DNA from 2 places in the Chryseobacterium sp. UF-290 genome. Region 2 is predicted to be linked to the other one. Evidence: riboswitches for the same ligand, from Rfam matches in the RefSeq annotation. Region 2 holds a riboswitch; the other holds the start of a gene.
What was found. A riboswitch is a leader RNA that binds a small molecule or an ion and turns the genes downstream of it on or off. The one in region 2 is predicted to bind thiamine pyrophosphate.
Positions count from the first base shown of each region.

Region 1: it holds a riboswitch for thiamine pyrophosphate, as region 2 does, so the genes downstream of both, thiM (hydroxyethylthiazole kinase) here and thiS (sulfur carrier protein ThiS) in region 2, are expected to answer to the same signal.

Region 1 covers NZ_JBSICB010000014.1:89,646-97,168, forward strand. Annotated here, with positions in the region: gene AC4IF5_RS15825 (TonB-dependent receptor plug domain-containing protein) at 266-3,037, shown strand; gene tenA (thiaminase II) at 3,185-3,835, opposite strand; gene thiD (bifunctional hydroxymethylpyrimidine kinase/phosphomethylpyrimidine kinase) at 3,822-4,655, opposite strand; gene thiE (thiamine phosphate synthase) at 4,652-5,287, opposite strand; gene thiM (hydroxyethylthiazole kinase) at 5,284-6,081, opposite strand; TPP riboswitch at 6,151-6,243, opposite strand; gene AC4IF5_RS15850 (carbon starvation CstA family protein) at 6,305-7,523, opposite strand, start outside.
Region 2 covers NZ_JBSICB010000011.1:83,338-90,860, reverse strand. Annotated here, with positions in the region: gene thiH (2-iminoacetate synthase ThiH) at 1-907, opposite strand, end outside; gene AC4IF5_RS13970 (thiazole synthase) at 918-1,694, opposite strand; gene AC4IF5_RS13965 (thiamine phosphate synthase) at 1,767-2,393, opposite strand; gene AC4IF5_RS13960 (thiamine phosphate synthase) at 2,429-3,016, opposite strand; gene thiC (phosphomethylpyrimidine synthase ThiC) at 3,013-4,824, opposite strand; gene thiS (sulfur carrier protein ThiS) at 4,850-5,056, opposite strand; TPP riboswitch at 5,115-5,211, opposite strand; gene AC4IF5_RS13945 (RluA family pseudouridine synthase) at 5,332-6,009, opposite strand; gene AC4IF5_RS13940 (hypothetical protein) at 6,021-6,338, opposite strand; gene panB (3-methyl-2-oxobutanoate hydroxymethyltransferase) at 6,342-7,157, opposite strand; gene AC4IF5_RS13930 (Crp/Fnr family transcriptional regulator) at 7,220-7,523, opposite strand, start outside.

The DNA.
Region 1 (7,523 bases), on a different contig from region 2:
TTGCGAACTGAAAATAATACATATTAATGAATTCCTTTGCGAACATTGCGTTTCATTTAATCTCATTAATTTATTGAAATACCATGTTTGCAATCAACATCTCCATCGTTTTATTGTAAAAAGAGCTAACCTTAATAAGGGATAGAAACAAACTATAAGGATTTTTTAGAAAAACAAAGTCTATTGATTTTGTAGACTAATAAATATATTTTACATTTGCATCTTGTAAAAAAACATAAATGTACAATCCATTCAAGTAAACTATATGAGAAATAAAAAGACTATTGTTTCAGCCTCTGTTTTGTTTTTCCTGGGTGTTTTTACCTACGGACAGGAAAAGGACAGTATTCAAATAAAAAAAGACAGCGTAAAAACGAATAATGTAGAAGAAGTAGTTATTTTGGGATCAAGATCCGGGGCGAGATCGAAAATAGACAGTCCGGTTCCTGTAGATGTTTTTAATGTAAAAGAATCATCAGTGATCCTGCCGCAGACGAATATCGGGCAAATTCTGAACGCTGTTGCCCCTTCATTCACATCGACCATTCAGACAAATTCAGACGGAACAGACCATTTGGATCCTGCTCAGCTGAGGGGATTGGGACCGGATCAGGTGTTGGTTTTGGTCAATGGAAAAAGAAGACATACTTCAGCTTTGGTGAATGTAAACGGAACGCCGGGAAGAGGTACGGTAGGAACTGACCTGAACGCCATTCCTTCTTTTGCTTTAAACAGAATAGAAGTGTTGAGAGACGGTGCTGCGGCGCAATATGGATCAGACGCCATTGCCGGGGTTATCAATCTTGAACTTAGAAAAGATACAGGGAAGCTGGCCGGTCAGGTCAGCTATGGAGGAAATTTGACTCCAACAGCTAATGACCACACTGGAGATTTTGACGGTCAGAATATTCAGCTTGACCTGAATTACGGAAACAAGATCGGAACCAAAGGAGGCTTCTTTAATATCACCTGGACCTCACAGTTCAGAAATCCTACTTACAGAGCGGGAACTGAGCGGGGGGCGATCTATAATGCTTATAACGCCATTGAGCAAAGGGCTTTAAATGATGGTGTGAACCTTTCTTCTCTTTTTACTGATATAGGAAATACTCCTAATTCCCAGCAGATCGTCAATTATATTCATCAATATGCACAGAATGTAAGCTATTTTAATCAGGATCTGCAAAATAAAATACAAGGTGCAAATACAATTGCCGCATTGCAGAATGTTTTAAATCCCACTCAGTTTACGACTGACGAGCTTAATTATATTACCGACCAGGAGCTTGCCTACAGAGGGCAGACAAGAAAAGATTTCAACATGCAGGTAGGGCAATCCAAGCTTAATAACCACCAGCTTTTTCTGAATGCTGAGGTACCGGTCAGTGATACCTGGAAAGTTTATACTTTCGGGGGATACAGCCTGAGACATGGTACTTCAGGAGGATTTTACAGAAGACCGAGAGAAAACAGAACATTTACGGGATTGTATCCTAATGGTTACCTGCCTCAAATCGGGACCGATATTCAGGATATTTCACTGGCGGCGGGAATCAAAGGAAAATGGGAGGGCTGGAATATTGATTTCAGTAATACTTATGGGCAGAACTCATTCACCTATAATATCAGTAATACAGGAAATACCTCAATGCGCTTTGCTTCCCCACGTGAATTTAATGCAGGAGGCTTGAGGTTTTCCCAAAATACGATCAACCTGGATTTTTCCAAAAAATATGACGTTTGGGAAGGTATCAATATAGCATTTGGAGGAGAGCACCGTTATGAGAATTTTAAAATCACACCAGGAGAAGAAGCTTCTTATGCCACCTATGATGTTTCCGGAAATGTATTGAAAGATAACGCCCAGATAAGACCTACTGATTTCTTTGGGCAGGTCCTTCCCGGAGGCTCACAGGTATTCAACGGATTTAAACCTGAAAATGCTGTAGATAAAAACAGACAGTCTGTAGCAGCTTACGCGGACGTTGAGCTGAACTTTACCAATTGGTTATTGGTAGATGCGGCAGCGAGATATGAAAATTATTCAGATTTCGGATCTACTTTCAATTATAAACTGGCTTCAAGGATTAAGGTGACCCCTGATTTTAATGTAAGATTTGCCGGTTCAACCGGATTCAGGGCTCCGTCCATCCACCAGATCTATTATAATGTGACCTCTACTTTATTTACCAATAATCAGCTTCTGGAAGTAGGAACATTCAGCAACGACTCTCAGTTGGCAGAGCAGTTGAATATACCTAAGCTGAAGCAGGAAACCTCAAAATCCGCAAGTGTAGGATTTACCTATAAAATTCCGTCAGTGGGCCTTACGTTCACTGCTGACGGATATTTCACAAGAATTGATAACCGCATTATCCTTACAGACCAGTTCTTAAGAAAGGATGTGCCTGCGGATGCGCAAAACGAGTTTGACAATTTTAGAATCAACGGAGCGCAGTTCTTTACCAATGCGATCGATACGGAAACAAAAGGACTGGATGTGGTGATTGCCCATAATGCCAGGTTTTCGGATTTCAAATTGGATAATAACTTTGCCATCAATCTGAACCGGACCAGGCAGGTAGGAGAAATCCATTCATCAGGATTGCTTCAGTCTCCCGCGCTTGAAAAGATCTACTTCTCTGAAAAATCAAGAGTTTACCTTGAAGAAGCGGTACCTAGAGTAAAGGCGAGCCTTTCTAATACACTGACATGGAAAAATGCAAGCTTCTATCTTAGAAACACCTATTTTGGAAAAGTAACAGGAGCCGATGTCATTGATGCCAACGGAGACGGTATCATCGAGTTTAATGAGCATCAGCAGATAGCGGATAAAGTGATTACTGATCTATCCTTAGCCTACCAGTTTACGAAAAATATCGGACTGACTTTAGGGGTAAACAATATATTTGATATTTATCCTACTAAAAATCTTCCTGCATCTACCAATAATGACCAGTTTATCTATTCCCGTTCCACTTCACAGTTTGGACAGAACGGAAGATATGTTTTCACCAGACTGAATTTCAATTTTTAATCAATCTATATGCTTTTTTGAAGACGGATCCATTATTTGGATCCGTTTTTTGTTGATGTTTTATAGAATAAACCTGTTGTAAAGGTTGGAAGTCAGAAGAAAAAACCTTTTGAAGATTGAATAGCAGTTAAGGTTTTTTTAATAAAACTATTTCCATGTTTTTAATTCATAGGCTGCCTCCCAGAAATGATACTCCATCCGGGATGCCATGATGAACGCTTCTGTCATTCTATTCCGGGTTTCCTCAGTGCTGTTTTCTGCAATTTTATCGCAGATGGCAATGGCCTGATCTACTGCTGCTGAAAACTCTTCCCCGGCATAAGTGGCGATCCATTTTTCATAAGGATTGTTGACCGTGTTTTGAGTACGGTAAATATAATCTCCTACTTCCCTGTAGATCCAGAAGCAAGGGAGTACCGCTGCTGTTGCAATTTCCACTGATTCCAGCGCTGCCGTACTTCTCAGAAAGTGAATGTAATGATGGCAGGCAGGCTGTAAAACACCTTTATCATTCACCCCAAAATCTTTGAAATAAGATTCATGCAGCGCATTTTCCACAACAATGGCATTCTCGGCAAAGCGCATAAAAGCCAGTACATCCTGAAGATCGGTGATCTTTGCAGCAATCAGGGAGAGTGTTCTTCCGAAATGTTCCAGATATAAAGAATCCTGAGCCATATAAAAGCGGAATTTCTCCTGTGGCAGGCTGCCATCTGATAATTCTTTTATAAAAGGCATATCCAGGATAGATTGATAACATTCTCCTATAGTATTCCAGGTTTGTTCAGACCATTTCATTTTTGATAAGTTTTTGAGGATTAAAAAAGTGATTCAGCGGGCCGTTTCCCAGACCTGTTTGTACATCTGTTCCGTTTTCTATGGCTTTGTAAGTATATTCCTGTCCCAAAGAGACAGCGTCGTACAAAGTTTTTCCCTGGGCAATATAAGCTGCTATTGCGGAAGAAAGCGTACAGCCGGAGCCGTGGGTGTTATTGGTGTTAAATTTTAACGTTTCGAAAGAATGATAAGTTTCGTGCTCATCATAGAACAGGGAAGTAATCGTTGAGGTTTCCTGGTGCCCTCCTTTAAGAAGGATTGTCTTACAACCCAATTTTTTGATTTTTTTTCCTGCGGTGTAAAGGTCTTCCAGTGTTTCTACTTTCATATCCGCTAAAATTGCCGCTTCATCCATATTGGGGGTGATAACATCGGCAATGGGGAAGAGCATTTCTGTGAGGGCTGTGATGGTCTCTTCTTCAATCAGCCGGTGTCCGCTGGTAGCTACCATTACAGGATCAAATACAATGGGTATTCTTTCGTATTGTGATAATGTAGAAACAATGGCTTCCACCAGTTGAGGAGTATGTACCATTCCTATTTTAATAGCATCCGGAACAATATCATCCAGGATCGCTTTGATCTGATCAGCTACTGCTTCTACAGGAATTGGATATATTTTCCTTACGCCTTGAGTATTCTGTACAGGTAAGGCGGTCAATACCGATGTTGAAAAACAGCCTAAAGCAGAAGTTGCTTTGATATCAGCTTGAATACCTGCTCCGCCGCTTCCGTCAAAACCGGCAATAGTTAATACTGACGGGTATTTATACTTTTTCATTTTAAAATTTCATTTTTTAATTGATATGCTGCTTTCTGAGGATCATCTGCACCGCATATTGCCGAAACAACAGCAAGACAGTCTGCGCCTGCGTTGATGACATCTTTGGCATTGGTAAGATGAATGTTGCCAATGGCTACCAGAGGTTTTTCTGTAAGCTGCCTGATCTTCGTGATGCCTTCAAGGCCCCATTCTGTGATCGTATCTGTTTTGGTATTTGTTTTAAATACAGGACTTATTCCAAGATAATCCGAGACAGCGGTCTGTTCATTTTCAAGTTGGGCAAGATGCTCTACAGAATAGCCAATGATCTTGTCCAGGATAAGAGGTTGTTGTCTCAGATAAGCAGGGGCTGTATCGTTGTTCCCAACATGAATTCCTGCTGAATTTACTTTTTCAGCAACCTCAATATTATCGTTAATGATGAGGGGAATTCCGTATTTGTCCGTAATTTCGATAAGTTGTCGGGCTTTTTGAAGAAACACTTCACTGCTGTCATTTTTTTCACGCAGCTGGATGATATCCACACCGCCAATAATAGCCTGTTCAGCAACTTTCAGAAAATTTTTTCCAATGCAGTCAGCTTCAGAGATCACCAGGTACAGCCTGTAAGGGAAAGAATATGCACTCATTTTTGTTCTATTTTCAAATGGGCAACAAATTCTTCTTCCGTGATATTGTACAGCCTGTCGATCAGGTTGACCTGAAGGCTTCCGGGACCTTTACTTTCCTGAACGGCCAGCTCTCCTGCTATACCAAGCAATGCCATTGCTGCGGCAACTCCTATGATTTTATCTTCTGAACATCCTATGAATGCTCCCGTTAATGCTGTTGCTGAACATCCAAGGCCTGTAACTTTGGTCATGAGAGGATGACCGTTTTTGATCAAGAATGTTTGGTGTGGGTTCAGGATAATATCGGTTTCACCGGAAATGCAGACGATGGTATTATATTGGCTGACCAGGATTTGAGCAGCATCGATCGCTTCATCGCTCCCTGCTGTACTGTCTACTCCCTTTGTCACTGTTTTATTGATCTTGGCAAGAGCGATAATTTCAGAAGCATTGCCTCTGATGACGGTGGGGTGGTATTGTAAAAGCTGATGTAAGATCTGATCACGGAAAGAGGTTGCGCCTGCTCCTACAGGATCCAAAACCCAGGGCTTGTGAATAGCGTCTGCCGTTTCAGCAGCAATGAGCATAGACTCTGACCAGTATTCATCAAGGGTTCCTATATTAATAACCACTGAATGAGCTATATTGATCATTTCCCTGATCTCTGATTTTGCGTGAGCCATAATGGGAGAAGCACCTGCAGCCAAAAGAGCATTGGCTGTATTGTTCATCACTACATAATTGGTAATATTGTGAACCAGGGGAGACTTTTGTCGTACAAGCTGGGCTTGTTGCCAGAGAATTTTTTCCATTGTTATCATTAATATAAAATAGCTTTAGGAAAAAATCTGAAACAAAAGGTACATTAGCAAAAAAGCAGATCATGTAATTTTGCTTTTCCCTACGTCGGTGTAAGCCGTATCAGGTTCAAAGGGACTCTCTCAATTCTTTTCAGAATACCCCTAAAGCAAAACAAATGTATAAAAATTATCAGAGCAGGCAAAAAACCGGCAGTGGAATTTGAATCGGAACCTGCTATCTTTCTACCAGTTCCTTTACCTGTTCCCCATAGAAATCTGTTTCTGTTGTTTTGATCTTCAAAAGCTCATACCATTTTCTGAAAGCCCCGATAAAGACAATAAGCATCAATACCATAGCTGTGACCGCAAGAGCAGCCAGTAAATATTGTTCTTTGGGAATGTAGATGGTAGTGACCTGGAGATATCCTGCCCAGAAAGTAATTCCGGCCATAAAGACTCCCGGGATAGCGGAACATAATGCATATTTCCCCCTGTTCATCCTTATCAGCATCGTGGTGCAAACAATCAGTCCACAGGCTGCCAGCAACTGGTTGCTGATCCCGAACAAAGGCCAGATGCTGCTCACATTTCCGGTATATACCAGATAGCCCCAGGCAAAAGTGAAAAGCAGGCTGCTGATAATGATTCCAGGAATCCAGTTTTTATCATTGAACTTAGGAACAACAGAGCCCAGCATCTCCTGTAAAAAGAAACGTCCGACCCTTGTTCCGGCATCAATGGCTGTAAGGATAAATACAGCTTCAAACATGATCGCAAAATTGTACCAATAGGCTGTCAGCTGATCCATATACGGAATCTTATTAAAAATATGAGCCATTCCCACAGCCAGCGAAACGGCACCACCGGTTCTTCCATGCAGGTCAATGCCTATTTTTTGGGAATAATAATCAATGTCTACTCCATGAAGAGAAGGATGAGCGGCCAGGAAAGCGTCGTATGATTCTTTTGGAGTATTAATGGCAAAATAGTCTCCCGGCATTAAAGTACAGGCAGCAATCAAAGCCATCAGGGCGACAAAGCCTTCAACCAGCATGGCACCATATCCTACAAAAAGAATCTCTCTTTCTCTATTGAGCATTTTAGGAGTAGTTCCCGTAGCAATCACAGCATGAAATCCCGAAATCGCTCCGCATGCAATGACAATGAAGATAAAAGGAAGTACAGGCCCTCCTATTACAGGTCCTCCACCGTTGATAAAAGCAGTAAGGGCCGGCATTTGTACTGTTGGATGAATTACGATCACACCTACAGCAAGCATAATGATGGTTCCGATCTTTAAATACGTAGAAAGATAGTCTCTGGGAACCAAAAGAAGCCATACCGGAAGTACCGAGGCCAGAAAGCCATATAACGGAATAGCAATGGATATCGTTTTAATATCCCATGAAAATAAATTGTTCATGGTAGGATTCTGCATAAGACCATGTCCGCCA
Region 2 (7,523 bases):
CATTCTCCCTTGTAGATATCGATATTTCCAGATCCTCATTCCAGATCCTGTAGGCACAGATCAGCTGTAAAAGGTCTTTATCCTCCATCATAAAATTAGGTTCAATGATTCCTTCCGCAGGCCGTAACCTCGGAAAGGAAACTGAAAACTTACTTCTCCAGTACTGCTTTTGAAGATAATCGATATGAAGGGCATTAAAGAAACTGTCAACACGCCAGTCTTCCAGTCCCAACAGGACTCCCAATCCTATTTTATGAATTCCTGCTCTTCCTATTCTATCCGGTGTATCCAGACGGAAATGAAAGTTAGATTTTTTACCTTTCGGATGGTATTCTTTGTAAACTTCTTTGTGATAAGTCTCCTGATAGACCAATACCGAATGTACTCCTTCTTCATGAAGAAGCCTGTATTCATCTTCCATTAAAGGCTGCACTTCAATAGAAATATTGGAAAAATGAGGTTTTAGCAGGCGAACAGCATTCTGAAAATAAGGGACTCCCACTATTTTATTGGCTTCCCCGCTTACCAGCAGCACATGGCTGACTCCCATAGATTTCAACACGGAGGCTTCTACCATCAGTTCCGTATCAGAAAGCGTTTTCCTCTTCAAATGATTATCTAAGCTGAATCCACAATATGTACAGATATTCTGACATTCATTGCTGAGATACAGAGGGGCATACAACTGAATGGTTTTTCCGAAGCGCTTTTGGGTAAGAGCCTGCGTCATTCCTGCCATCAGCTCCAGTTCCTGTGAGGCAGCCGGAGAAAGAAGATTCAGAAAGTCGTCCAGCGTTTTATTTTTTTTCTGAAGGCTATGCCTTACATCTGCCAGGCTTACTCTTTCAAGCTTATTCTTTACTTCATCCCACTGATAGCTTTCAAAAACATCTTTAAAGCTTTTCATCATTGTGATCTTATTCAAATAAAAACGAAGTAAGCGGGCTTGACGCTTCAGCATGGTTTGCTATTGCGCCCAGTCCTGATTCAAAAGCTCTTCTTCCTGCGATCACCCCTTCTTTAAACGCTACAGCCATATTGACCGGATTGCCGGCAACAGCAATCGCCGTATTGACAAGGACTGCATCTGCTCCCATTTCCATTGCTTTTGCGGCATCGGATGGAGCTCCTATTCCTGCATCAACCACTACCGGGACGTTACTCTGGCTGATAATGATTTCTAAAAAGTCCAACGTTCGTAGTCCTTTATTGGTTCCAATAGGTGCTCCCAGAGGCATTACCACAGCCGTTCCCGCATCCTCAAGGCGTTTACAAAGCACCGGGTCTGCATGAATATAAGGCATTACCACAAATCCTAATTTGGCAAGTTCTTCAGTCGCATAAAGTGTTTCAATAGGATCTGGTAATAAATACTTCGGATCCGGATGAATCTCCAGCTTCACCCAGTTCGTTTCCAGGGCTTCTCTGGCTAACTGGGCGGCCAATACTGCTTCTTTAGCTGTTCTTGCCCCTGAAGTGTTGGGTAAAAGATGAACATTGGTCTCTCTTAAAGAATCCAGCAGACCGTCTTCTGCCGACCGGGCATCTATTCTCTTCAATGCCATTGTCACCATATCCGTTTCTGAGGCGACAACGGATGACGTCATATCCCTGAGACTTCCGAATTTACCGGTTCCTAAAAACAGTCTGGATTCAAACGTTCTGTCTGCTATTATTAATTTTTGATTATTCATATACAATTATTTTTTCTAAGATCTTATACAGCTGCCATTTTTCATCAGCATTCATTCACCGGTCTATTTCTTTTAACAGCGATTTCCTATCATTTCTTTCTTAAATTCATTAATAAGAGATGGCTGTCTTGTGATCTCCCCTGAAACAGAGATGCCATAAATACCCATCTGTTGAAGAGGTTCGACATCTTCAAGGGTAACACTTCCAATCGCGAAAATTTTGGGAAGACCCAGCGACCTTTCTCTAAGAGTCTTTACAATTTCCTGATACCCTTCAAAACCAAGGACAGGACTCAGCTTTTCTTTGGTCGCTGTAAATCTTAAAGGGCCTAAGCCAATATAATCACATGGCTCAGCCATCCTCTGCAGAACATCCGATAAAGTATTTGCCGTTCCGCCAATTATTTTACTTTCCCCTAAAATGTACCTTGCTTCCTGAACGGAGTCATCATTTAATCCAAGATGAACACCGTCAGCATCTATACTTTTTGCCAATTGCACATGATCGTTGATGATGCACATTGCCCCATATTCCGAACATAGCAGCCTCGAAGCTGTACAAAGGCTTATCAATTCGTCTTCCGGAGCTTCTTTCCAGCGCACCTGTACCCATTTTATTCCATTATCTAATGCCTTGCGGATATTAAGCTCCTGCTCAAACCTTGTTTTTCCCTGTGATATGTATTGTAATTTTTCCATGAAATATCCCCGGCAAAGAGGATGACTTTTTTTAATTATAAAATAGTGTTACTCCTGCACTTCCTGAAAGCATCCAGTGGTTCTTTACTCTCCCAGACACTTCCCAGCAAAGCGGCTCCATCCGCTCCTGCTTCAAAGGCTTTCTGAATATTCTCAGGATCAATTCCTCCCAAAGCAATTAATTTTACATTCTGGTTGCTCCGTTTCTTTACATCCTCCAGCACCGTTGAGCTTTCACCATATCCTTTTTTTGAAATACTTGGAAAAAACGGGCTTATGAAAGCATATTCCCATTCTTTTCCCAAAGTATTGTATGTTGTAATGTCATGTACAGAAGTTGAGATCATATTTTCCCCTGCAAAAGGTTTATATTTTTCTTCTTTCCGGTCCTGCTCCCTGAAATGAAATCTTGAAATCCCATAATCTTTTCCCAGACCATAGTGATTATGAAGTACCAATTGGGAATACAATGACGAATCAATCTTTCTGATAAATTCTGTCATTTCCTTTTGGTTGATGTGAGGTTTTCTGATATGAAGCAGATCGAGTCCTTCCTGAAACATTTGATTGATAAGATCCGTCTCATTGGGAATTGCCATTTCAGGAGTGATGACAAGGATCATATATAGATTTCTTTTCCTTTTTCAATAAATTCCTGTGACTTATCCAGCATTCCTTTCTCCGCTGATTCCCGGATTTCCTGAGTAATCTTCATAGAGCAGAATTTTGGTCCGCACATCGAACAGAAATGAGCAATTTTAGCCCCATCAGCGGGAAGTGTTTCGTCATGATAAGCCCTTGCCGTATCAGGATCCAGTGAAAGATTGAACTGATCCTCCCATCTGAATTCGAATCTGGCCTTACTTAATGCATTATCTCTATACTGTGCTCCCGGATGTCCTTTTGCCAGATCCGCAGCATGGGCAGCCAACTTATAAGTGATCACCCCTACTTTTACATCTTCTTTATTCGGAAGGCCTAAATGTTCTTTTGGGGTTACATAGCAAAGCATCGCACAACCGAACCATCCGATCATTGCCGCACCGATTCCGGAAGTGATATGATCATACCCCGGAGCAATATCCGTTGTCAGAGGACCTAAGGTATAAAATGGGGCTTCATGACATTCTTCCAACTGCTTTTCCATATTTTCTTTGATCATGTGCATCGGAACGTGGCCCGGCCCTTCGATCATTACCTGTACGTTATGTTTCCATGCTATTTTTGTCAGTTCTCCTAAAGTTTCCAGCTCAGCAAACTGAGCTGCATCATTAGCATCGGCAATAGAACCCGGACGCAGGCCATCCCCAAGGGAAAAAGCCACATCATATTTCTTCATGATCTCACAGATCTCCTCAAAATGGGTGTACAGGAAATTTTCCTTATGATGAAACAGACACCATTTTGCCATAATAGAGCCTCCTCTGGATACAATTCCGGTGACTCTATTTGCGGTCAGATGAATGTATCGTAGTAAAACCCCGGCATGAATCGTGAAATAAGAGACTCCCTGCTCAGCCTGCTCAATCAGCGTATCTTTAAAAACTTCCCAGGTCAGATCCTCCGGAACTCCTTTTACTTTTTCCAATGCCTGATAAATAGGAACTGTACCAATGGGAACCGGACTATTTCTGATGATCCACTCTCTTGTTTCATGAATATTCTTTCCTGTTGAAAGGTCCATAATGGTATCTGCTCCCCATCTGCAGGCCCATACCGCTTTTTCCACTTCTTCTTCAATACTTGATGAAACGGCACTGTTTCCTATATTGGCATTAATTTTCACTAAAAAGTTCCGCCCAATGATCATAGGTTCACTTTCGGGGTGATTAATGTTATTAGGTATAATCGCTCTACCGGCAGCGATCTCATCTCTTACAAATTCCGGTGTAATTTTACTTTTGGGTGTATTGGCCCCAAAGCTGTTTCCGATATGCTGAAAAGCCATCTCTTTTGAGACAGATTCAAGCTGTTCGATCTTTTGATTTTCTCTGATCGCTACATATTCCATTTCGGGAGTGATGATTCCCTGCTTCGCATAATAAAGCTGGGTAAGTTCTTTTCCTTCTTGTGCAACCTTGGGTTTATGATCATAGGAAAAACGTAATTCATCAAGCTTAGGGTCTGCCAAACGTGCTTTTCCATATTCAGAAGTGATTCCTTCCAGAATATGGACATCTTTTCTGTCCAGAATCCACTGCTCCCTGATTCTCGGAAGTCCTTTCTGAATGTCGATCACCGCATTTTCGTCCGTATACGGGCCTGAAGTATCGTAAACCGTTACGGGAACATTATGTTCAAAGCCTCCATTGGTGAGTTTGGTAGGACTAAGCTGTATTTCACGCATTGCTACATTGATAGGATGAATTTTTCCTTCAACATAAATTTTCTTTGAGTTCGGAAATGGCGAACATGTAATAGAATGAGCCATAAATTTTGGTATTAAAATATGAGATTTATCCGCCCTGAGTGGCCGTAATGATTAAAACTGAATCTTTGTCGTTAAGGATTGTTTCCGCCCACGCTGACAGCGGAATAATACGATTGTTGAGGGCTACTGCGATCCCTTTTCTTTTTCCGGGCAGCTCTATAGCCAGTAATGCTTCCAGGTTTTCAGGAAGTATATTGAATGTTTTTCGGGTGTGGTTGATTATAAGTTCCATTCCTAAATAATTTAAATACACTTTAGGAATGGCCATTATTGTGCAATAGAATGCACAGCAAAAGTCACCTACTTTTCCCTACGCTGGTATGATCCAGATCAGGTTCAAAGGGTAAAGTCTCAGTCTGTTGGTAACAGACACCCCTAAAGTATGGGACGAAGTTAGTTATTTTTTCAGAATGAGCAAAATTGAATTTCTTTCAAAGAAACAACCACCTCAAAATTGAGATGGTTGTTATGTTTAAATTTTTATAATAGGGAAGAATCCAATCCGCTCTAGTCTTCACAAGCTCTCCAGATCGCATCATTTTGCGGAACAGGAGCCGTAATTTCAATTTTTTCTTTGGTAACCGGATGAATAAACTCCAGTTTTCTTGCGTGAAGGTTGATCCCTCCGTCCGGATTGGAACGCGGAGCACCGTATTTAAGATCTCCTTTGATCGGAACGCGCGTCTTTGACAGCTGAGCACGGATCTGATGATGTCTTCCGGTTTCAAGATCAATTTCCAGAAGCAGATAATTATCCAGTGCCTTGATCACGTTATAGGTCAGAATAGCTTCTTTGGCACCTTCTGTAGCCTTAGGAAAAACGATGGCTTTATTATTTTTCTCGTTCTTCTTCAGATAGTGTACAAGTCTCTGACTCTGAGGAATCATTTCTTTTCCTACTACTGCCCAATAGGTCTTTTTGATCTCACGGTTCTTTACCATCTGGGTAAGACGGGAAAGCGCTTTGGATGTTTTGGCATAGATCACCAGCCCTGAAGTAGGACGGTCTATACGATGAACCAAGCCGAGAAAAACGTTTCCCGGCTTAGCATCTCTTATTTTTATAAAATTCTTTATAGATTCCAGTAATGATTCATCACCGGTCTTATCACCCTGTACAAGCTGACCGACCTTTTTATTGATCACCAGAAGATGGTTGTCTTCATATATAATCTGCTCCTTCATCGTAATGCCGTCTATCTTCTTCTATTTGACAATGAAAGGATAATCCCGGCCAGCAGGCCAATGGTTTTAATGGCTGATAAATTGGAACCTTCAGGTATAAATGCTCCAAACACACAAATAGCTGCCGCCGCATACATGGCATAGACAAAATTTTTGTTGGTAAGCAATGGTGCCTGGATAAAAAAACTCGCTCCTATCAGAACATAGAAAACTTTTCTGGAAAGCAGATGATTAATTTCCGGAGAAAATAAATTGAACCAGCCTACAGCAAGACAGATCAGTGCTGCAATGGATAAAATTCCCTGGATAGATTGTTGTTGGTTTTGCATGAATTAATAACTTTCGTTTTGGTTGGGGAAATCTACACTCTTTACATCTTTCACGTACTGGGAAACCGCTCCTGTAATTTCTGTGTAAAGATCAAGGTATCTTCTCAGAAACTTCGGACTGAAACCTTTGTTCATTCCTACCATATCGTGATATACCAATACCTGCCCGTCACAGTCTGCACCGGCACCGATTCCGATAGTAGGAATCGAAATACTTTCCGTTACTTTTTTAGCCAAATCAGCAGGAATTTTTTCCAAAACAACAGAGAAACAGCCTAATTCTTCTAAAAGCTTTGCATCATTAATCAGCTTTTCAGCTTCAGCTTCTTCTTTTGCTCTTACTTTATAAGTTCCGAATTTATAGATAGACTGTGGTGTCAGCCCTAAATGTCCCATCACAGGGATTCCTGCATTGATGATCTTTTTAATTGATTTTGAAATTTCTTTTCCTCCTTCAATCTTTACAGCATGAGCTCCTCCTTCCTTCATCATTCTCACCGCAGACTCCAATGCTTTTTCAGGATTACTCTGGTAAGTTCCGAAAGGCAGATCCGCCACTACCAATGCCCTGTCGGTTCCTCTTACCACACTTTGGGCATGATAGATCATCTGGTCTAAAGTAATAGGCAGTGTCGTTTCAAAACCTGCCATGACATTCGCTGCAGAGTCTCCAATCAAAATAGCATCTACTCCACCTGCATCTACCATCTTTGCTGTGGTAAAATCATAGGCAGTAAGCATTGTTATTTTTTCCTTGTCGAATTTCATTTTGCGCAAGGTTTCAGTCGTAACTTTTTTAATTTCAGAGTGAACAGACATAATTTATCTATTTTTTAAAAGTTAAAAAGTCGGCCTTTAGCCGACTTAAGTTTTTATGATTTTTACAAAACTACGTGACCGAGTTTCATGAGTTTGTCGTGGTTGAGAATCTTAATATTTCTGCCGTCTACTTCGATCAGATTATCCTGCTTGAATTCAGAGATCAGACGGATAGCGCTTTCAGTGGCTGTTCCAATAATGTTGGCAATTTCTTCTCTCGTCAATGAGATCTTAATGAAGCCTTCAGGATCTACTCCCAGCTTCTGTTCCAGGAGCAGCAGTATTTCCGCAAGCCTTTCTCTTACCGTTTTCTGTGCCAGGAAAGTAATCGTGTTGGAGGATTCTCCTAATTCGTATGAAATTTTC